3 regions of the Stenotrophomonas sp. SMYL41 genome follow, and region 3 is predicted to be linked to each of the others. Evidence: predicted binding sites of a transcription regulator. Region 3 holds the regulator's gene; each other region holds the start of a gene.
What was found. The regulator HrcA, encoded in region 3, represses chaperone genes, less so after heat shock. The targets are predictions, from matches to a motif close to TTNGCACTCNNNNNNNNNGAGTGCNAA.
Positions count from the first base shown of each region.

Region 1: V3B30_RS17570 (co-chaperone GroES) is a predicted target of HrcA. The motif match lies at 4,465-4,491, and genes of this name have one in related genera.
Region 2: rpoH (RNA polymerase sigma factor RpoH) is a predicted target of HrcA. The motif match lies at 1,975-2,001, and genes of this name have one in related genera.

Region 1 covers NZ_JAWIRX010000017.1:1,478-9,179, forward strand. The annotation lists gene V3B30_RS17555 (protein-disulfide reductase DsbD domain-containing protein) at 1-2,031, opposite strand, end outside; gene cutA (divalent-cation tolerance protein CutA) at 2,028-2,366, opposite strand; gene V3B30_RS17565 (endonuclease) at 2,435-4,225, opposite strand; gene V3B30_RS17570 (co-chaperone GroES) at 4,538-4,825, shown strand; gene groL (chaperonin GroEL) at 4,907-6,556, shown strand; gene V3B30_RS17580 (DUF6445 family protein) at 6,689-7,300, shown strand; gene V3B30_RS17585 (serine hydrolase domain-containing protein) at 7,350-7,702, opposite strand, start outside.
Region 2 covers NZ_JAWIRX010000010.1:34,875-42,576, reverse strand. The annotation lists gene V3B30_RS13110 (M56 family metallopeptidase) at 1-1,265, opposite strand, end outside; gene V3B30_RS13105 (BlaI/MecI/CopY family transcriptional regulator) at 1,262-1,654, opposite strand; gene rpoH (RNA polymerase sigma factor RpoH) at 2,013-2,888, shown strand; gene purD (phosphoribosylamine--glycine ligase) at 3,035-4,318, opposite strand; gene purH (bifunctional phosphoribosylaminoimidazolecarboxamide formyltransferase/IMP cyclohydrolase) at 4,380-5,963, opposite strand; gene V3B30_RS13085 (CDP-alcohol phosphatidyltransferase family protein) at 6,172-6,789, shown strand; gene V3B30_RS13080 (bifunctional alpha/beta hydrolase/class I SAM-dependent methyltransferase) at 6,821-7,702, shown strand, end outside.
Region 3 covers NZ_JAWIRX010000015.1:105,717-113,418, reverse strand. The annotation lists gene dnaJ (molecular chaperone DnaJ) at 1-305, opposite strand, end outside; gene dnaK (molecular chaperone DnaK) at 460-2,382, opposite strand; gene grpE (nucleotide exchange factor GrpE) at 2,539-3,054, opposite strand; gene hrcA (heat-inducible transcriptional repressor HrcA) at 3,118-4,182, opposite strand; gene recN (DNA repair protein RecN) at 4,298-5,959, shown strand; gene V3B30_RS16910 (LysR family transcriptional regulator) at 6,044-6,961, opposite strand; gene V3B30_RS16905 (SGNH/GDSL hydrolase family protein) at 7,059-7,702, shown strand, end outside.

The DNA.
Region 1 (7,702 bases), on a different contig from region 3:
GGACTGCGCGGCCCGTGCCGGCGGTGCCAGCTGGGTCACGCCCCAGGCAGGAACCAGCGCACCGATTGCCAGCAGCACGCCTAGCAGAGTCACCGCGCGCGAGCCGGTCCAGCGGTTGCGTTCAAACAGCCACAGGCCGAAGGCGAACAGCAGCAGGCCACCCAGCACCAGTGCCATGCCGTCCACGCCGCGCTGCTTGCCCAGCACCCACAGCAGCCACAGCGCGGTGGCATACATCGGGAAGGCCAGCACGTGCTTGAGCGTTTCCATCCACGGGCCGGGCTTGGGCAGGCGGCGTGCCAGTGCCGGCACGAAGCCGATCAGCAGGAACGGCAGCGCCAGGCCCAGGCCGAGGAACAGGAACACCGTCATCGCCTTCAGTGGCGGGGCAATGAAGGCATAGGCAATCGCCCCGCCCATGAACGGGCCGACGCAGGCACTGCCGACCACGCAGGCCAGCGCACCGGTGAAGAAATCACCGGCCGGACCGCTGCGGCTGGCCAGCGACTGGCCAAGATTGCCGATGCCACCACCGAGGGTGAACACGCCCGACAGGCTCAGGCCCACTGCAAACATGATGTACGCCAGTGCGGCCACCACGCCCGGGTGCTGCAGCTGGAAGCCGATGCCAACCGCGTTGCCGATCGCACGCAGGCCCACCATCAGCGCACCGATCACCGCGAACGCGACCAGCACGCCCAGCGTGTACCAGAGTGCATGGCTGCGAGCACGCTGCGGGCTCTCGCCACTCTGCGCAAGGCTCAGCACCTTCAGCGACAGGATCGGCAGCACGCAGGGCAGCAGGTTAAGCACCAGGCCACCGGCCAGCGCCAGCAGCAGCACCCAGACGAACGAACGGTCCGGGTTCGGCGTGGTCGCCGGTGGACGCGTGCGCAGGGCGTTGCCATCGCGCGCATCGGCGGCGAGCTCATTGCCTGCACCCTCACTGCCGGTGGCGGCGGGAGCGGCGTTGCCATCGTTGGGGACGGTCGGCAGCAGGCGCAGCGGTGCGCCGCTGGCCGATTCACGCGGCGCGCCGGCGGCGCGCAGCGGGTTGATCACCTCGTTGCGCGCTGGCGCCTGGTCAGTGCTGGCGGAGAGCTTGCCAGCCGGAATCGACAGCTTCACCCGGCGGGTCATCGGCGGGTAGCAGATGCCATCGGTCTGGCAGCCCTGGAAGGTCACCACCAGGGTGCTGTCGACTGCGTCAGTGACGGTGCGGCGCAGCGGCAGCGGCACTTCCACCTGGTTGAAGTAGACCGAGACATCGCCGAAGTGCTCGTCGCGATGCGATTGCGCGGCCGGCCAGCGCGGCTTGTCGGCCAGCACGCCGGCGCTGCCTTCCAGCTTCAGCGAGGTGCGGTCGCGGTAGAGGTAATAGCCAGGTGCTGGGCTGAAGCGCAGCAGCACGGTATTGCCGTCACTGGCGATGGCATCGAAGCCGAACGCCTGTTCCGACGGCAGCGGAAGTGCCTGGCCGTTATTGGCTGCCCCCGGCAGGCGCAGGCCGCCCGCGTTGCCGGCGCCGGCCAACGGATTGTTGAATGGGTTCGCTGCACCGGCACGCGCGGCAGGCACCGCGGCTGCCGCGCCGGCGCCCGGCAGGGTGACCTGCACCACGCGCTTCTGCGGCGGGTAGCAGACACCGGCGTCGGCACAGCCCTGGTAACGCACTTCCAGGCTGATGGTGCCGGCAGCGTCGGTCGGTGTGCCTGGCAGGGTGGCCTGCAGGCGCTCGCGATAGGTCTCGACCTCGCCGAAGAAATCGTCGTGGTGCTTGTCGCCCTTGGGCATCTGCAGCGCGCCGGCATTGAAGGCCGGGTCGGCCTTGACGCTGGTGCGGTGGCGATACAGGTAATAGCCCGGCGCGATCTTGAACCGCAGTTGCACCTGGCCCCGTTCGGGTGCACTGGCGGTCAGTGCGAACGCCTGGTCCACCGGCAGCAGGTCCTTCTCATCCAGCGCGAAAGCCGGCAGCGAGAGCCACAACAGGGCGCACAAGGCGGCGCCGCGCGCAAACAGAGTCTTCAATCAGTGTCCTCCCGGGTCTGTGCCCGGATCCAGTCGAGATACGCCGGCAGGCCGGCCCGGGTTTCGACCGCGATGCACTCCGGGAGTTCATACGGATGCAGTTCGACGATCCGGGCAATCGCGTCATCGACGCGGCTCGCGGTGGTTTTCACCAGCAGCTGCAGTTCGGCGTCGGTGCTCACCTCGCCCTGCCAGCGGTAGGTCGACTGCGCGCCATCGAGGCGGGTGACGCACGCGGCCAGGCGCTCGCCGACCAGCGCGTGCGCGATGCGCTCGGCACTGGCCCGGTCCGGGCAGGTGGTCAACAGCAGCAGGACAGGATCGACGGTCGACATGACCGTCGAGTATAGGGCCGCCGCCGGGTCAGGGCCCGGCGGCGGCAGTGGACCGCTGCGTTGCGCGGTCAGTTGGCCAGCTGGCAGGTCGCCGGCTTGGCCGAGGTGAACAGGGCCGGGGTCGCCCACTCGGGATGGTCGATGAATGGGTTTCGGTTGCCCTGGAAGCTGTAGATCACGTCGTTACGGGCGCGTTCTGCAGCACTCGGCGGGTCGGCCAGATGCCAGTCGATCAACGTCGACAGCAGCCCCATGTAGGCCGGCGAGCTGCTGGTCTTGACGATCTTGCTGCGGTCATCGGTCAGCTCCAGGTCCGGCTCGGACTGTCCCGTGGCCGCATCCTTGCCGCCCTCGTAGCGGATCGCCATGTACAGCACCGCACGCGCCATGTCGCCCTTGCGTGCACCCCACACTTCAAAGGTGCCACCGTTGCCGTCCGGGGTGCGAACCCAGTTCGAATTGCCCGGATAGCCGCCGCTGCCGCCACCCTGGCCGTTGTTGGCCTCGGTGGCGCGCTCGCCGCAGTTGGCGTCGCACTTGCCGAACGGCTTGTTGCCACGGTCGGCGTTCCACTGCGCGTCGGTCAGGTACAGCATGTGGGTGTCGGTGTAGGGCGCGTACGGCAGGCCCTTGTCACCGGTGGTGGTGGCAAAGCCCAGCGAGTTCGGCCAGGTGTGCTCGCGGTTGTACTTCAGGCCACCGCCGCTGCCGGCGCGATCGGTCACCTTGGCGTAGCTGCGGTTGCGGTAGGCATCCAGGATCCTGCCGGCATTGTTCGGATCCTCGTCGGCGATTTCCAGGATGGTCCAGGTGCTGGTGCCCGAGCCGCTGTACGGGTAGGCGGTGTGGCCCTTGATGGTGGCGTGCAGCGAGCAGCGCAGCTGGCTGGGGCTGCTGGTGTTGACCTTGGAGTAGTAACCGGCCGGCACGCCCGGGTTGCCCGGGTCCGGATTGCCGCCGGTGCTGGCTACGGTGAAGGCGATGCGGCTGTCGGCGGCCGGATGCGCGCCCTGCAGGTCGGTGATGCGCGCGGCACGGATGTCGAAGCGGCAGGCCTCACCCGCCACCAGCGCGGTGTTGGTGGACAGCTTCACGCTGCGGCCGCTGGCCGGGAAGGTCAGCGGCACGCTGCCGGAGGTGCCGCAGCTCAGGGCGAAGGCGCCACTGGCCAGGTTCACCGTCTCGCTGAACACCACTTCCAGGTCGGCGGCGGCCGGGAAGGTGCCGCTGCCCTGCGCCGGGGTGGTGGTGGAGACCGACGGCGGCGTGTTCGGGCCCGGGGTGCTGCCACCACTGAAGGTCTGGCCGTTGTTGCAGCTGCCAAACGTCTGCGTGGCCGACTCGGCCCAGGTGAAGTGGGCGTACTGGCTGCCGCTGCCGGTCAGCTGCAGCGAGGTGCCCGCCGCGGTGCTGTTGGTTTCGGCCACCGGGATATTCTGGCTGGTCATGCCGGCGGCAGGGCCAGCGGAGGCGGTGATGGCGCCCTCGTAGCTGAGGAACTGGACCACCTTGCCGCTGGCATCGACCAGGGCAATGCCGTCGTTCGCGCCGTTCTGCAGGCCGTTGGTCGGGTAGTTGACCACGGCGATGGTCGCGCTGCCGCAGCCTGCGGCGCTACCGGCAGGCACCGGGTTGTTGGCGTAGACCACGGCCGCCGACGGATTGCTGCCGTTGTAGAGGTACAGGCGGTAGCCGGACAGGTCCTCACCTGCGGTGGCCACGACCTCGATCGCTTCGCCGACGTCACCGGCGGCGGTGCTGTCGTCGTAGTGCAGTTCATTGATGAAGACCTCGGCCTGGGCCGGCGCAGCGGCCAGGGCCAGCAGGCAGGCGGCGGCAAGCGGGGACAGCAATCGCATCGACTACTCCTTGTGATTGGGAATGCGCGGCCGAGCCTAAGGCCGATCCAGTGACACTTTGTCGTAAATGAACGTCAGATATCTGACAGTGCGACGCTGGTCACTGAATCTGGCCGGATCCGCTGCGTCGCCGCATGAGCGAGGCGGAAAAATTTTTTCGCCTCCCGCCCTTGAAAGGGGATCGGTGGGCTCCATCTCTGCCCTGCTCCCGACGTTGTCGGGTTTCTTCACGTGCGGTTCTGGCACTCGCCATGAGCGAGTGCTAACATCGCCGGACTTTTTCAGACCAATCAATAACTTAAGAGGTCTCTTATGAGCATCAAGCCGCTGCACGACCGCGTTGTGGTCAAGCCGATCGAAGCCGACGAAATCTCCGCCGGTGGCATCGTCATTCCGGATTCGGCCAAGGAAAAGTCCACCAAGGGTGAAGTCGTGGCCGTTGGCCCGGGCAAGCCGCTGGACAACGGCAGCGTGCGCGCTCCGTCGCTGAAGGTCGGCGACAAGGTCATCTACGGCCAGTACGCCGGCAGCTCGTACAAGAGCGAAGGCGTCGAGTACAAGGTCCTGCGCGAAGACGACGTGCTCGCCGTCATCGGCTGAGCTTCGGCGCGACCTGCTTTCCTGTAAGACATCCCTTTTCGTTGCCGGGCCCGGCCCGGTGCAAACATCGAGGTAATCGCAATGGCTGCCAAGGATATTCGTTTCGGTGAAGACGCCCGTTCGCGCATGGTGCGCGGCGTCAACGTTCTCGCCAATGCCGTCAAGGCCACCCTGGGCCCGAAGGGCCGCAACGTCGTGCTGGAAAAGAGCTTCGGCGCACCGACCATCACCAAGGACGGCGTCTCCGTCGCCAAGGAAATCGAACTGGCTGACAAGTTCGAGAACATGGGCGCGCAGATGGTGAAGGAAGTCGCTTCGCGCACCAACGACGACGCCGGCGACGGCACCACCACCGCCACCGTGCTGGCCCAGGCCCTGATCCGCGAAGGCGCCAAGGCCGTGGCTGCCGGCATGAACCCGATGGACCTCAAGCGCGGTATCGACAAGGCCGTCGTGGCCGCCGTCTCCGAGCTGAAGAACATCTCCAAGCCGACCGCCGACGACAAGGCAATTGCCCAGGTCGGCACCATCTCGGCCAACTCGGACGAGTCGATCGGCCAGATCATCGCCGACGCGATGAAGGAAGTCGGCAAGGAAGGCGTGATCACCGTTGAAGAAGGCTCGGGCCTGGACAACGAGCTGGACGTGGTCAAAGGCATGCAGTTCGACCGCGGCTACCTGTCCCCGTACTTCATCAACAACCAGCAGTCGCAGACCGCTGACCTGGATGACCCGTACATCCTGCTGCACGACAAGAAGATCTCCAACGTCCGTGACCTGCTGCCGGTGCTGGAAGGCGTCGCCAAGGCCGGCAAGCCGCTGCTGATCGTGGCCGAGGAAGTCGAAGGCGAAGCGCTGGCGACCCTGGTGGTCAACACCATCCGTGGCATCGTCAAGGTCGTGGCCGTCAAGGCGCCGGGCTTCGGCGACCGTCGCAAGGCGATGCTGGAAGACATGGCCGTGCTGACCGGCGGCACCGTGATCTCCGAAGAAGTCGGCCTGTCGCTGGAAAAGGCCACCATCAAGGACCTGGGCCGCGCCAAGAAGGTGCAGGTTTCCAAGGAAAACACCACCATCATCGATGGCGTGGGTGACAAGGCTGCCGTCGATGCACGCGTCGGCCAGATCAAGACCCAGATCCAGGACACCTCCTCCGACTACGATCGCGAGAAGCTGCAGGAACGCGTGGCCAAGCTGGCCGGCGGCGTTGCCGTGATCAAGGTCGGCGCGTCGACCGAAATCGAAATGAAGGAAAAGAAGGATCGCGTCGACGACGCCCTGCACGCCACCCGTGCAGCCGTTGAAGAAGGCGTGGTCCCGGGCGGCGGCGTTGCCCTGGTCCGTGCGGTCACCGCACTGGCCGGCCTGAAGGGTGCCAACGAAGACCAGAACCACGGCATCCAGATCGCCCTGCGCGCGATGGAAGCCCCGCTGCGCGAAATCGTGGCCAACGCCGGTGAAGAGCCGTCGGTCATCATCAACAAGGTCAAGGAAGGCACCGGCAGCTTCGGCTACAACGCCGCCACCGGCGAGTTCGGCGACATGCTGCAGTTCGGCATCCTGGACCCGACCAAGGTGACCCGTTCCGCACTGCAGAACGCTGCCTCGATCGCTGGCCTGATGATCACCACCGAAGCCATGGTTGCCGAAGCTCCGAAGAAGGACGAGCCGGCCATGGGCGGCGCCGGTGGCATGGGCGGCATGGGTGGCATGGGCGGCATGGACTTCTAAGTCCACGCCCCCGGCGGTCGTTGCCGACCCTGGTCGGCGCGCCGTCCCGATGTAAAGAAAAACCCCGCCGCAAGGCGGGGTTTTTCGTTGCCCGGTTGCCGCCGCCGCAGCGCATCGCTACGCTCGGTGGCCATGCCTACCTCGTTCATCATCGTCGACGACTTCCTTTCTCCTGCCGATGCGCAGGGGCTGCGCCAGGCGGCGCTGGGCCTGACCTATCCCGTGCAGGAGGGCGCGTTCCCCGGCCGCAATTCGCAGCAGCGGCTGGATCTGGATGGACTGTCCGGTGCGGTCTCGCGGCTGGTCAACGAACCGCTGCGGCCGGTCAACCCGCTGCAGTCGCACGGCAAGTTCCGGATCACCCTGGCCGGTGATACCGGCCGCGCCAAGGTACATGCCGATCACTCGCACTGGTCGGGCATCCTCTACCTGAGTGCACCGGAGCACTGCGAGGGCGGCACCGAGTTCTTCCGCCACCGCCGCACCGGCACCGAGCGCATGGCCCTGGATGCAGCGGAGCTGGCCGCGTTGGGCTATGCAAACGGTGGCGACATGCATCGCGACATCATCGAGCGCGACAGCAACGACGACAGCCAGTGGGAAATGACCATGCGCATCCCGATGCGCTTCAACCGGCTGGTGCTGCTGCGGCCCTGGTTCTGGCACACCGCCGGGCCAGCGTTCGGCGACTGCCTGGAGAATGGCCGGCTGGTGTACCTGATGTTCTTCGAGCAGGCGCGCTGAGCGAGGCAACCATCCACGCTGCGCTCGCCACGCAGGCATCATCGCGCCGTCATTCGACGAATGCCTTCGCCGCGCCGTATTCCCACTGCCATGGCACGCCGGTATCGCCCAGCACGAACGCCACCAGCGCGGGGAAGGTGGCCTCCGCCCGTACATCGTTGCCCAGGATCACCACGCAGCGCTTGTACCGCTCGATGCACACCAGCGTGTTGCCGACCGCGTCATCGTGGCCGCCCTTGTAGAAACCTGCGCCCTGCGAGCCGCGGAAGGTCACCACGCCCAGGCCTGCGGCCAGATCCCTGTGTTGCTGCGCCGCGGGCAGCTCCGGTTGCAGCGTGGGGAACTGGCTGGTGGTGGTGATCGGCAGCTGCGGCCGCACCAGCTCGTTGCGCATTGAAGCCG
Region 2 (7,702 bases), on a different contig from region 3:
CCCAGCGCGGAGGCGACGATCAATGGATTGCCTTCGCCCAGCGCGGCACGATCGGGGTCGGCGCCCAGCTGCAGCAGGGCGTCGACCATCGCCGGATCGCGTGCGCGGATGGCCTGGATCAGCGCCGTGCCGTCGCCGAGCACGCGCGCATCGAGATCGACGCCGGCCGCCGCCAACGCGTGGACCTGCGCGACGTCATGCGTGCTGGCGGCCTGGAGCAGCGTGTTGACGCGCGTATCGGAGGAGCTGGCAACCGGTGGTGAGGCGAGTCGTGGTGAGACAGCCACCGCGGTGCCGGTGCAGGCCAGCAGAAGCAGCAGGCCCAGCATCAACAGGCTGCGGCGCCGGGGGGACTGCGACGCGGCGTCCAGCAGCTGATCGATGCGCTGCGCCAGCTGGCTGCGTGCACTGAACATGCCCAGTGCAAGTGTCGGTGCCTCTTCGCGCAGAGCCTGCAGCTGTTCGATGCTGGCCAGCAGCGAACCTGCATAGTCCAGCGGTTCGCGTGCCTGCATCGCAGCGCGTGCATCACAGGCCATTTCGCGCAGTACCGCCAGGCGTGCCTGGGCAAGGTGCAGGAGTGGATTCCACCAGAACAGTGCTGTTCCCGCCCGCAGCAGCGTGCTTGTCCACAGGTCGCGTCGATCCAGGTGTGCAACCTCGTGGCGGACGATGTCGCGCAGCACGTTGTTGTCCAGCCGTGCCAGCAAGGGGCGGGGCAGGAGGATCTGCGGGCGCCACAGGCCGACGACCATCGGCCCGTCGACGGCGCAGGTGGCGATCGTCACGTGGGCGGGCACGATGTCGGCCAGGACCGCGCGCAATCCGGCGGACGCCGGTTGCGCCAGCTGCCGCAGCCGGCGCGCGTGCAGCATCGCGTCCAGCAGGCGCATGCCCAGCCACAGGGTGCCCAGCAGCCAAAGCAGTGCAAGCACCGTCGGCAGGGTCTTCGGTAGTTCAACGTAGTAGATGTCGGGCTGCCGTCCGGCTTCGAAGATGGCCTCTTCCGTCGTTGCCCCTTCGCCGGGCATGGGGTGGAACGCGGCCGCGGGCGGTGCCGGTGCGGGCAGGGTGGTCGACCAGCCCGGGAGGAAGGCGCTGAGCGGCAACAGCAGTGCCACTGCCATCGCTGCTGTCAGCAGCCAGGAGCGTTGTTCGGCACTGAGGGCCCGCCGCCGTGCCAGCCACAGCGCTGGCAGCAGCACAACTGCGGACAACAGCAACTGCCGAAGGCCCAGTGCCATCGCCATGTCGATGAGGTTCATTCCTTCCTCCCGGCCCTGGCATCGCTGATGCGCTGCTGCAGTGCCTGCAGTTCGTTGCGGTCGATTTCGCGTTCGTCCACCAGGTGCTGTGCCAACACGTTCGGTGAGCCGTCGAAGAACTGATGCAGCAGATGGTCGAGCGCCTGCCGGCGGGCCTGCTCGCGGCTGAGCGTGGCGTGGTAGATGTAGGCGCGACCTTCCTGGCGATGACTGACGAAGCCTTTCTTCGCCAGCACGTTGAACATGGTCAGCACCGTGGTGTACGCGACCGGCTTGTGTTCGCCGAGCACATCCGCCACTTCGCGCACGGACGCTTCGCCCTTGTCCCAGAGGATGTCCAGGATGGCCTGCTCGGCGGGGGTGGGAGTCTGCGAGACAGGACGGGCCATGTGCTTCTACGTATGAATTAGTTGATGCATCGGAGCATGTCGCCGGATGGCTGTCAACGGGTTTCTTAGTAGTAAAGGGGGCGACCCTCAGCCTTCGGGCCTGAACACCCGGCAACGTCTCCAGGCCTGAATGGACCTCCAGGCTGGCCCGTTCAGCTCCGCTTGACCGGAAATCGCCGGTTTCCGGCAGTTAATTGATTGAATTCCAAGGGATTGTGAATCCCGAAAAGCGTGCTCGCCACTGTCATCAAATCGCGCTACGGTAGGGCTCTGTTTGGGACCAGTGTTGCATCAATAGGATGCCGGAACTTTTTCCTCCTTTAGCAGTCCAAATCCCGGACTGCTAAGATGGGTGCCTATGAGCCAGAACACCTCTACTGCCCTTGTGGCAAACAATCTCCCGATTCCCAGTGCGCTCGGTTCGCTGGACGCCTACATCGGTGCCGTGCACCAGATCCCGGTGCTGTCGGTCGATGACGAACAGGACCTGGCCCGTCGCTTCCGCGACGGCAACGATCTGGACGCTGCCCGCGAGCTGGTGCATTCGCACCTGCGCTTCGTGGTGCATGTGGCCCGCGGCTACAACGGCTACGGCCTTGCCCTGGGCGACCTGATCCAGGAAGGCAACATCGGCCTGATGAAGGCGGTCAAGCGCTTCGACCCGGACATGGGCGTGCGCCTGGTCTCCTTTGCCGTGCACTGGATCCGTGCCGAGATGCACGAGTTCATCCTGAAGAACTGGCGCATCGTGAAGGTCGCCACCACCAAGGCGCAGCGCAAGCTGTTCTTCAACCTGCGCAAGTCGAAGACGCGCCTGGGCTGGATGAACGCGGCTGAGGTCAGCGCGGTGGCGAAGGACCTGAACGTGTCCGAGCGCGAGGTCATGGAAATGGAGTCGCGCCTGTCCGGTCGCGATATCGGTTTCGATGCGCCGGCCGACGAGGACAACGAACACGCGCCGCCGTCGCCGGCTGCGTTCCTGGTCGCCAACGACGAAGACCCGTCGATGGCCTACGAACGTGCCGACAGTGAAGACAACCAGATGCAGCTGCTGCGCGAAGGCCTGGCCGAGCTGGATGCGCGTTCGCGCGACATCATCCGCCGCCGCTGGCTGGATGCCGACAGCAAGGTGACGCTGCAGGAGCTGGCCGACGAGTACGGCGTGTCGGCCGAGCGCATCCGCCAGGTCGAGGCGAACGCGCTGAAGAAAATGAAGGCGCTGTTCACCGCGTAAGGCGGGACGGCGTTGAAGCAATGAAAAGGCCCGGCACTGCCGGGCCTTTCTTTTCGGGTGTTCAATCCACGCATGGCGTGCATCTCCCCCTGCTGCAGAACCAGTAGATCCACGCGATGCGTGGATGTCCTGACGCCGCGCCTGCCTCACCCCTCGCGTGCGATCGCGCGCCAGCCGATGTCGTTGCGGTGGAATTCGTTGGCCCAGCTGACCTTGGCCACGCCGGCATAGGCGTTGGCCTGCGCGTCGCGCACGCTGTCGCCCAGCGCAGCCACGCACAGCACGCGGCCGCCGGCGCTCAGCACCTGGCCCTGCGCATCCAATGCCGTACCGGCATGGAACACCTTGGCACTGGCAGGCACCTCGTCCAGGCCGGAAATCACGTCACCGGTGATCGGCGATTCCGGGTACGGCCTGGCGGCCATCACCACGCCCAGCGACGGGCGCGCATCCCAGTGTGCTTCCACCTGGTCCAGGCGGCCATCGATGGCCGCTTCCACCAGCTCCACCAGATCCGACTGCAGGCGCAGCATCACCGGCTGGGTTTCCGGGTCGCCGAAGCGCACGTTGAATTCGATCACCTTCGGCGCGCCACTGGCGTCGATCATCAGGCCGGCGTAGAGGAAGCCGGTGAACGGGATACCGTCGGCAATCATGCCCTGCACGGTCGGGTTCACCACTTCGCGCATCACCCGCGCGTGCACCTCCGGCGTGACCACCGGGGCCGGCGAGTACGCACCCATGCCGCCGGTGTTGGGGCCGGTGTCGCCGTCGCCGACGCGCTTGTGGTCCTGCGAGGTGGCCATCGGCAGCGCATGCACGCCGTCCACCATCGAAATGAAGCTGGCTTCCTCGCCGTCGAGGAACTCTTCGATCACCACGCGGGCGCCGGCATCGCCGAACGCGTTGCCGGAGAGCATGTCACGCACCGCGTCTTCGGCCTCGGTCAAGCTCATCGCGACGATCACGCCCTTGCCGGCGGCGAGGCCATCGGCCTTGACCACGATCGGTGCGCCCTTCTCGCGCACGTACGCCAACGCAGCGTCCACGTCGCTGTGCACGGCGTAGAACGCGGTGGGGATGTTGTGGCGGGCCAGGAAATCCTTGGCGTAAGCCTTGCTGCCTTCCAGCTGCGCGGCAGCGGCGGTCGGCCCGAAGATGCGCAGGCCAGCGGCGCGGAAGCGGTCGACCACGCCGGCCACCAGCGGTACTTCCGGGCCGACCACGGTCAGCGCTACGCCCTCGGCCTGGGCCAGCGCCAGCAGGCCGTCGATGTCAGTGACTTTCACCGCCACGTTGCGGCACTTGCCTTCACTGGCGGTGCCGGCGTTGCCGGGCGCCACGATCACTTCAGTGACACGGGAGGACTGGGCCAGCTTCCATGCCAGGGCGTGTTCGCGGCCGCCGGAGCCGATGACGAGGATCTTCATGGGACAGGGTTCTCGGGTGCGGAAAAGAAAAGCCGGGCAGGGCCCGGCTTCGTAATGCGGATCAATGGCGGAAGTGGCGCACGCCGGTGAACACCATGGCCAGGCCATGTTCGTCGGCAGCGGCGATCACTTCGGCATCGCGCATCGAACCGCCCGGCTGGATGACCGCCTTGATGCCGGCGGCAGCGGCGGCGTCGATGCCGTCGCGGAATGGGAAGAATGCATCGGAGGCCATTACCGAACCCTCGACCACCAGGTTCGCGTCGGCGGCCTTGATGCCGGCGATGCGGGCCGAGTACACGCGGCTCATCTGGCCGGCGCCCACGCCAATCGTGCGGTTGTCCTTGGCGTAGACGATCGCGTTGGACTTCACGAACTTGGCGACCTTCCAGGCGAACAGCAGGTCGGTGAACTGCTTGTCGGTCGGCGCCAGCTTGCTCACCACCTTCAGTTCATCGCGGGTCATGCCGCGGTTGTCCGAGGACTGCAGCAGCAGGCCAGAGCCGACGCGCTTGCTGTCGAAGTTGTTCAGGCCGTCGCCGTGCGGGATGCGCAGCACGCGCACGTTGGCCTTCTTCTGCGCGTATTCCAGCGCGGCCGGCTCGTAGTCCGGGGCAATCAGGACTTCGACGAACTGGCGGTCCAGGATCACCTTGGCGGTGGCCGCGTCCAGCGGTTTGTTGAAAGCGATGATGCCGCCGAAGGCGCTGGTCGGGTCGGTGGCGTAGGCCAGCTCGTAGGCATCGCCGTTGCCGGCACCGACAGCCACGCCGCACGGGTTGGCGTGCTTGACGATGACGCAGGCCGGCGCGTCGAACTGGCGCACGCATTCCCACGCTGCATCGGCATCGGCCAGGTTGTTGTAGCTCAGTTCCTTGCCCTGCAGCTGCTGGAAGGTGGCCAGCGTGCCCGGCACCGGGTAGAGATCGCGGTAGAACGCGCCGCTCTGGTGCGGGTTCTCGCCGTAGCGCAGGTCCATCACCTTCACGAAGGTGGCGTTCATCTGTGCCGGGTACTCGGCACGCGCCGGTACCGCGGCGTCGGTGGCGGTGACGGCCGACAGGTAGTTGCTGATCGCCGCATCGTACTGGGCGACGCGGTTGAACGCGGCCACCGAGAACGCGAAGCGGGTGGTGGCCGACAGCTGGCCGTCGTTGGCGTCCAGCGAAGCCAGCAGTTCGGCGTACTGCGACGGATCGGTCGCCACCGCCACGCGGGCGAAGTTCTTGGCCGCCGAGCGCAGCATGGCCGGGCCGCCGATGTCGATGTTTTCGACCGCGTCGGCCAGGGTGCAATCGGCCTTGGCGGTGACCGATTCGAACGGATACAGGTTCAGCACCAGCAGGTCGATGGCGCCGATGCCGTGCTCGGCCATCACTGCGTCATCCAGGCCGGAGCGGCCCAGCAGGCCGCCGTGCACCATCGGGTGGAGGGTCTTGACCCGGCCGTCCATCATTTCCGGGAAGCCGGTGACGTCGGCCACGTCCTTCACGGCCAGGCCCGCATCGCGGATCGCCTTGGCGGTGCCGCCGGTGGACAGCAGCTCCACGCCGCGTGCCGCCAGCGCAGTGGCCAGCTCGACCAGGCCGGTCTTGTCGGAAACGGAGAGGAGGGCCCGGCGGACGGGCAACAGATCAGCAGTCATGGGACAGAATCGGCAGCGGAGCGGGGCCGATATTGTAGGCGGTGGGGGCCGGTGGCGGGCGCCGGTGGGGAAAATCGGCCCGCGCCGGTGGCCCTGCGGCCGCCTTCAGCACAGCCGGGCCGGAGTGGCCCGCAGGCAACAGGATGGGGCCGGCTGCCCCAATCGGGTAGGCTGTGCCCGCACTGCCAAGGATCAGCGGGTACGGATCATGTCGATCTATGCATTGAAAGGACGTTTCCAGGACCTGTTGCGTCCGGCCGTACGCGGCCTGTACCGCATGGGGATCACCGCCAATACGGTGACCGTGGCCGCTGCCGGGGTCTCGCTGCTGGTGGCCGCCGCCGTGTGGTGCTGCGCGCCGGCCCAGCCGCTGCTGTACCTGCTGTTGCCGCTGTGGATGCTGCTGCGCATGGCGCTCAACGCCGTGGACGGCATGCTGGCCCGCGAGTTCGGCCAGCAGTCGCGGCTGGGCGCCTATCTGAACGAGCTGTGCGATGTGATCGCCGACGCCGCGCTGTACCTGAGCCTGCTCAGCGTGCCGGGCGTGCGCCCGGAGGCGCTGTGGCTGCTGGCCTGGACCGCGGCGCTGAGCGAGTACGCCGGGGTGCTGGGGCTGATGGTCGGCGCCAGCCGCCGCTATGACGGCCCGATGGGCAAGAGCGATCGCGCCTTCGTGATCGGTGCGCTGGGCCTGCTGTTGGCGTTTGAGTGGGGTGGCGCGATGACGGTCACTGGCGTGGCCGCGGCCATGGCGGTGCTGTGCGTGCTGACGATGATCAACCGCGTCCGTCGTGGACTGCGGGAAGCGGCGGTTTCGCCGAATTAATCAAGATACAAAAAGACAATCAGGAGATTGCATGCGCCAGGCGCAGGAACGGGAATTCCACAGCTTCGACCAGGTACCGCTGTTCTACCGGTACTGGGCGGGCACCACCGCCACCCCGGCCACCAAGGCCATCGTGCTGTTGCATCGTGGCCACGAGCACTCCGGGCGTGTCACCCACCTGGTCGATGAGCTGGACCTGCCCGACACCGCCTTCTTCGCCTGGGACGCGCGTGGCAATGGCCGTTCGCCGGGCGCACGTGGCGATGCACAGGGCTTCCCGGCGCTGGTGCGCGATCTGGACAGCTTCATTGCCCATATCGGCGCCGAGCATGGCATCGCGGTGCAGGACATCGTGGTGATCGCGCAAAGCGTGGGAGCGGTGGTTGCCGCGACCTGGGTGCACGATTACGCACCGCGCCTGCGCGCGCTGGTGATGGCTTCGCCGGCGTTCAAGGTGAAGCTGTACGTGCCGTTCGCACGCCCGGGCCTGGCCTTGATGCAGAAGCTGCGTGGCAACTTCTTCGTCAACAGCTACGTCAAGCCGCAGTGGCTGACCCATGACCCGGCGCGGGTGGAAAGCTACCGCACCGATCCGCTGATCACCCGGCCGATCTCGGTGCGCGTACTGCTGGGCCTGTACGAGGCCGCCGACCGCATCGTCGCCGATGCGCAGGCGATCAGTGTGCCGGTGCAGCTGCTGGTGTCCGGCTCGGACTTCGTCGTGCATCGTGGCCCGCAGGACCGCTTCTACGAGCGCCTGTCCAGCCCGGTCAAGGAGCGCGTGCACCTGCCGGGCTTCTTCCACGACACGCTGGGCGAACGTGATCGGGCGCCGGCACTGGCGCGCATCCGCAGCTTCATCCAGGCGCGTTTCGCCGAACCGCTGCGTGAGCTGTCACGGCGCGATGCGCAC
Region 3 (7,702 bases):
CCAAAGATGTTGCCGAAGATATCGCCGAAAATATCGTTCATGTCCGGGCCGCCCGGACCGCCGCCACCGCCCATGCCGTGCTCGAACGCAGCGTGGCCGTGGCTGTCATACATGCGGCGCTTGTTGCCGTCGGACAGCACTTCGTAGGCTTCCTTGCACTCCTTGAAGGAGGCTTCGGCCGCCGCATCACCCGGGTTGCGGTCCGGGTGGAACTTCATCGCGCAGCGACGGTAGGCCTTCTTCAGCTCGTCGTCGGTAGCGGTGCGGGCAACGCCCAGCACTTCGTAGTAATCGCGCTTGCTCATATCGTGAATCTGGTTCCGGAAAGTCGGGATTCGTCAAAGCGGAAGAGCGGAACCAGGTCCGCTCTTGCGTCGGGCGCCCCGACACGCCGGTGGGCGGTCAGGACCCTGATGCGACAACGGGACGCTGATGGCCAGCGTCCCGTGTCGGTCCGGATCAGGACTTCTTGTCGTCCTTGACTTCGGTGAACTCGGCGTCGACCACGTCATCCTGCGCCTTGCCGGCGTTGCCGGCGTCGGCACCCGGGGCACCGCCCTGGTCGGCCGAAGCAGCGGCGAACAGCGACTGGCCGGCTTCCTCCAGCACCTTCGACTTGGCTTCGATCTGCGCCTTGTCGTCACCCTTCATCGCGGTTTCCAGGTCGGCCAGAGCCGCCTCGACCTTGCCGATGACATCGCCGCCGACCTTGCTGCCGTGTTCGGTGATGGCGCTGCGGGTGCCGTGGATCAGGGCGTCGGCCTGGTTGCGGGCCTGCACCAGCTCCTGGAACTTCTTGTCTTCTTCGCGGTTGGCTTCCGCGTCGGCGACCATGCGCGCGATCTCTTCCTCGGACAGGCCCGAACCGGCCTTGATCTCGACCTTCTGTTCCTTGTTGGTCTTCTTGTCCTTGGCCGACACGTGCAGGATGCCGTTGGCGTCGATGTCGAAGGACACTTCCACCTGCGGCAGGCCACGCGGGGCCGGCTCGATGCCGGACAGGTCGAACTTGGCCAGCGACTTGTTGAAGCGGGCCTGTTCGCGCTCACCCTGCAGCACGTGCACGGTCACGGCCGACTGGTTGTCCTCGGCGGTGGAGAACACCTGCGAGGCCTTGGTCGGGATGGTGGTGTTCTTCTCGATGATCTTGGTGAACACGCCGCCCATGGTCTCGATGCCCAGCGACAGCGGGGTCACGTCCAGCAGCAGCACGTCCTTGACGTCGCCGCCGAGCACGCCGCCCTGGATCGCAGCACCCAGTGCCACGGCCTCGTCCGGGTTGACGTCCTTGCGCGGTTCCTTGCCGAAGAACTCGGTCACCGCCTGCTGCACCTTCGGCATGCGGGTCTGGCCACCGACCAGGATCACTTCGCTGATGTCGCTCGAACGCAGGCCGGCATCGTTCAGGGCGACGCGGCACGGCTCGATCGACTTCTTGATCAGGTCGTCCACCAGCGCTTCCAGCTTGGCGCGGGTCAGCTTGATGTTCAGGTGCTTCGGACCCGACGCGTCAGCGGTGACGTACGGCAGGTTCACTTCGGTCTGCTGGGCGCTGGACAGCTCGATCTTGGCGCGCTCGGCGGCGTCCTTCAGGCGCTGCAGGGCCAGCGGATCCTTGCGCAGGTCGATGCCCTGGTCCTTGTTGAATTCTTCAACCAGGTACTCGATGACGCGGTTGTCGAAGTCTTCGCCACCCAGGAAGGTGTCGCCGTTGGTCGCCAGCACTTCGAACTGCTTCTCGCCGTCGACGTTGGCGATCTCGATCACCGAGACGTCGAAGGTGCCGCCGCCCAGGTCGTACACCACGATCTTGCGATCCTTGTTGTCGCCCTTGTCCAGGCCATAGGCCAGCGCAGCCGCGGTCGGCTCGTTGATGATGCGCTTGACGTCCAGGCCGGCGATGCGGCCTGCGTCCTTGGTCGCCTGGCGCTGGCTGTCGTTGAAGTAGGCCGGCACGGTGATGACCGCCTCGGTGACCTTCTCACCGAGGAAGTCCTCGGCGGTCTTCTTCATCTTCTCCAGCACCTTGGCCGAGATTTCCTGCGGGGCCATCTTCTTGCCGTCGCTGGTGGCCACCCAGGCGTCGCCATTGTCATGGGCGAGGATGCTGTACGGGACGTGGGCGATGTCCTTCTGCACTTCGGCGTCGGTGAACTTGCGGCCGATCAGGCGCTTCACCGCGTAGAAGGTGTTCTTCGGGTTGGTGACGGCCTGGCGCTTGGCCGAGGCGCCGACCAGGACTTCGCCGTCCTTGGTGTAGGCGACGATCGACGGGGTGGTGCGATCGCCTTCCGAATTCTCGATGACGCGGGCCTTGCCGCCGTCCATGATCGCCACGCACGAGTTGGTGGTGCCGAGGTCGATACCAATGATCTTGCCCATGGGGGAGACTCCTGAGGATGCTTGTTGGGGTCAGTCCGGCCGTTCGGCCGGTGGATGAATACGATGTGGGGGAGGCTCGTGGAACATTCAAGCCATCTCCCGAACGCTGTGTTCAGCGCTTGGAAAACCTTGCCGGGCATGGCCCGGCACGGCCGATCAATCGGCGGCCACCACCACCAGCGCCGGCCGCAGCAGGCGCTCGTTGAGCAGGTAACCCTTCTGGAACACGGTCACCACGCTGCCCGGGGCAGCGCCCGGGGTCGGCACCTGGCTGATCGCCTGGTGGTGTTCCGGGTTGAACGGCTGGCCGATCGGGTCCAGCAGGACCAGGCCGTTGTCGGCAGCGACCTTCAGCAGCTGCTTGTAGGTCAGCTCCAGGCCCTCGCGCAGCGGATGCGGGTCATCGCCAGCCGCCTTCAGGCCCGCGTCCAGGCTGTCGAATACCGGCAGCAGCTCGCCCAGCAGCTTCTCGTTGGCGAACTTGCGGGCCTGTTCGATGTCACGGGCAACGCGCTTGCGCTGGTTCTCGAGGTCGGCGCGCTCACGCAGCGCATCGGCCTTGATCTGCTCGATTTCGGCGCGCAGGCGCTCCACTTCGTCACTGACGCCGGCCGCAGCCGCTGCATCGGCCGCGCTCTGCTGGGATTCGATATCGGGGTTTTCGTGGTTCATGTCTGGGTCCCTGGCGGTCACAGCCCGCCTCCACCCACCCTAGTGTGGGCGGGATGCTGCGTTTCAAGCGTCGGATGTTCCGGGAGTGCGCCCGGCCGGCGAAAAGGCCGCGCCGAGCACATCGGCGGTGGCCTGGACCAGCGGGATCATGCGGTCGTAGGCCATCCGCTTGGGGCCGATCACGCCCAGCACGCCCAGTACCTGGCCATTGGCGGTGTACGGGGCGGTGACCAGCGAGACGCCCTGCAGCGGCATCATCCCGGTCTCTTCGCCGATGAAGATGCGCACGCCCGGCGCCTGGATGGTCCGCTCCAGCAGCTGAAGGATCTCGCGCTTGCTGGAGAACAGCTCGAACAGCTCGCGCAGGCGCTCCAGGTCGGACAGGTCCTGCACCCCCATCAGCCGGGTCTGGCCGGCCACCAGCATGTCGTCGGCGGCCGGCTGCAGGGCCTGCTCGGCCAGCTCGATGCTGTGCGCCAGCAGCTGCTCCAACTCGGAACGGGCATCGCGCAGCTCCAGCAGCAGGCGGGTGCGGATCTCGGCCATCGGCAGGCCGGCGAAATGGGCATTGAGGTAGTTGGCGACCTGTTCCAGCTGGCCCGGCGCGAATTCCTGCCGGGTCTCGATGACCCGGTTCTGCACCTCGTTGTCGGCAAACACCAGGATGGCCAGCACCCGGCGCCCGTCCAGCGCCACGAAATCGATCTGGCGGAAGGCGAACTGCTCGCGTCGCGGCGCGCTGACCACGCCGACGAAGTGGCTCATCGCCGACAGCAGCTCCGAGGCGCTGCCGAGCAGGGCCTGGGTGCTGCCGCCGCCGGCGAGTTCCTGGCGCAACCGGGCCAGCTCGCCTTCGCCCGGCGGCTGCATCTGCAGCAGGCTGTCGACGAACACCCGGTAACCATGCGCGGTCGGGATGCGCCCGGCCGAGGTATGCGGCGAGGCCAGCAGCCCCAGGTCTTCCAGGTCGCCGAGGATGTTGCGGATGGTGGCCGGGCTGACCTCCAGGCCGGCCACGCGCGCCAGCGTCTGCGAGCCGACCGGCTCACCGTCCTGGATGTAACGCGCAATCAACGTGCGCAGCAGATGGCGCGCACGCGGGGCAAGCTGGTCGGGAGAACCGTGCATGGAATCAACCTGTGAGACACGGACACTAGATAATGGCGGCGCATCACCTTGGCAAGTCATTGGACCTCCCTCGCCCGCGTGCTAGCGTTGCGCGGCTGCTGATACCCCCTTACCCATGCTCAGACATCTTTCGATCAAGGATTTTGCCGTCGTCCGCGCCACCGAACTGGAGTTCGGGCCAGGCATGACCGTGGTTTCAGGCGAGACCGGCGCCGGCAAGTCGCTGATGGTCGACGCGCTGGGCTTCCTGTCCGGCCTGCGCGCCGACAGCGGCGTGGTCCGCCACGGCGCCGCGCGCGCCGAGCTTTCGGCCGAGTTCGCGCTGGACCAGCTGCAGGCCGCGCGCCAGTGGCTGGCCGACAACGAACTGGACGACGAGGAACAATGCCAGCTGCGCCGCGTGATCCGTGCCGACGGCGGTTCACGGGCGTGGATCAATGGCCGCCCGGTGACCCTGGCCCAGCTGGGCGACCTGGCCGCGTTGCTGGTGGAGATCCACGGCCAGCACGAACAGCAGGCCCTGCTGACGCGCCCGTCGCAGCTGGCCCTGTTGGATGCCTATGCCGGCAACGAGAACGAGCGCCGCCAGGTACGCCGCGCCGCCGCGGCCTGGCAGGCGCTGGTCGATGAATCGCTGGCGCTGTCGCAGCAGGGCGACGTCAGTGACCGGATCGGCTTCCTGGAGCACCAGCTGCGCGAACTGGACCGCGAGGACCTGGAACCGGAGTCGATCGTCGCACTCGGTGCCAGCCACCGGCGCCAGGCCCACGCCAGCGCCCTGCTGAGCGCCTGCCAGGCGGCCAGCAACCAGCTCAACGGCGACGACGGCAGTTCCGCGCTGGACCTGCTGCAGCAGGTGCGCCACGAACTGTCGCGCCTGATCGAACACGACCCGCGCCTGGGCGAGGTGGACGGCCTGATCGAGAACGCCTCGATCCAGCTGCACGAAGCCCTGTCGCTGCTGGACCGCGTGCATGACGACCTCGACGCCGATCCGGAACAGTTCGAGGAGAACGAGCGCCGCCTCGGCCGCCTGCATGATCTGGCCCGCAAGCACCACGTGCCGATGGACGAGCTGGGCGCGCAGCGCGAGCGCATGCACGCCGAGGTGGAGCAGCTGCGCGGCGCCGACGAGCGACTGCAGCGCCTGGCTGGCGAGATCGACAAGGCCGCGGCGGCCTGGCGCCTGCAGGCCGAGGTGCTCAGTGAGAGCCGCCGCAAGGCCGCAGCCGAGCTGTCGGCCACCACCACCGGGATCATCGCCGAGCTGGGCATGGGCGGCGGCCAGTTCCTGATCGAGCTGGAACCGCAGGACGCCGGCAAGCCCGACCCGCAGGGTGCCGAGCGCGTGGAATTCCTGGTGGCGGCCAACGCCGGCCAGCCGCCACGCGCCCTGCGCAAGGTGGCCTCGGGTGGCGAACTGTCGCGCATCTCGCTGGCCATCGAAGTAGCCGCGCTGGATCTGGATGCGGTGCCGACCATGGTGTTCGACGAAGTCGACTCCGGCATCGGTGGCGCGGTGGCGGACATCGTCGGCCAGAAGCTGCGCGCCCTTGGCGAGAAGCGCCAGGTGCTGTGCGTGACCCACCTGCCGCAGGTCGCCTCCAAGGGCCATGCCCACTACCGGGTCAGCAAGGCCCCGGTGGAAGGCATGACCCAGAGCGCAGTGGAAAAGCTGGACAGCAAGGCGCGTGAGGAAGAGCTGGCGCGCATGCTCGGCGGCGTGGAAGTGAGCAAGGAAGCGCGCGCCGCCGCCCGCAAGCTGCTGCAGGTCTGACGCCCGCACGCGTTCTTCCACGCATGGCGTGGATCTACAACGCACCCGCGCGGTAGTGCCGGCCGCTGGCCGGCATTACCTGCTTTACCCCAGTGGCCGCGCCAGGTCCACCGTTTCCACCAGGAAATCAAGGAAGGCACGCACCCGCAGCGGCAGGTAGCCGCCCTGCCCCAGGAACACCGCGTGCACCTCTTCAAGGTCACCGGGGTTGGCGTCCTCCAGCACCGGCAGCAAGCGCCCGTCGGCAATATCCTGTTGCACCTGGAATGCTGCCAGCCGCGCCATGCCCAGCCCAGCCAGCACCAGCTGGCGCAGCGCGTCGCCGTTGCTGGCGCGCGCATTGCCACTGGGCAGCAGCATGCGTTCGCGACCGTCCTGCAACAGCGGCCAGCCCTGCATCGCGCGCGCATGGCCGATGTCCAGCCGGTTGTGCGACTGCAGCTCCTCGGCAGTGCGCGGCAACCCGTGCCGCAGCGCGTAGGCGGGCGCAGCCACGATCATCATCCGCGTCGCACCGAGCCGCCGCGCCACCAGGCTGGAGCTCTTCAGCGGGCCGGCCCGCACCGCCACGTCGGTGCGCTGCTCAAGCAGGTCGATCACCTCGTCGTTGAGGGTCAGGTCCACGCCTACCTGCGGGTTGCGCTCCAGGAACGCCGGGAGCAGCGGCAACAGGAAATGCTGGCCGAACGGCACGTTGGAGTTGACCCGCAGCCGTCCGCGCGGCTCGGCATGGGCACTGGCACAACGCTCGGCCTCCTCCAGGTCGGCGAGAACGCGCAGGCCACGTTCGTAGAACGCGCAGCCTTCCGGGGTCAGCTGCAGCTGGCGGGTGGAGCGTTGCAGCAGGCGCGTACCCAGCCGATGCTCCAGCCGGGCCACAAGCTTGCTTACCGCCGAAGGCGTCATGTCCAGGGTGCGGGCCGCAGCGGAAAAACCACCGGTCTCGATCACCCGCACGAACACTTCCAGTTCGCCGGATCGGTTGATGTCGGGTCGCGCCATGTTGGTGAATCCAGTTCACAGGTTATTATCCATGCGCAGTCTAGTTCACAGATGGATGGAGAATCACCATGGCACTCCCTCCTCCCGGGATTGCCCGATGAACCGCTTCAGCCAGCTCACCGCGACCGCCTTGATCGCCCTGTCCAGCGCCGCCAGTGCCGCTCCGGCCCCGCACTGGGTCGCCAGCTGGCAGGCCAGCCCGCAACCGGTCTGGGGCGCCGATTTCCTGTTCCCGACCCTGGTTCCGGCCACCCTGCAGGACCAGACCTTCCGCCAGACTGCGCGCATCAGCCTGGGCGGGCCCCGGCTGCGGGTGCGGCTGAGCAATGCCTACGGCACTCAGCCGCTGCGGATCGGGGCGGCCAGCGTGGCCGCACACGCAGGCGCCTCCCCGCAGCCGCTCAGCTTCGACGGCCAGCCCGGGGTGCTGATCGGCCCCGGTCAGGAACGGTTGAGCGATCCACTGGCGATGGCCACGGAAGACCGCCAGGCGTTGCAGGTCAATGTCTTTGTGCCGGGGCCTATGCCATTGCAGACCTTCCATTGGGAGGGGCGCCAGACCAGCTGGATCGCCAGCGGCAACCAGACCCGCGCGCGCGACCTTCAGGGTGCCAGTTCCACGACCGCACGCCTGTTCCTGACCGGGATCGAGGTCGAGGCCGCCGCCAGCGCGCGCAGTGTGGTGGTGATCGGCGATTCGATCACCGACGGCGCCACCGCCAGCCTCGACCAGGACCAGCG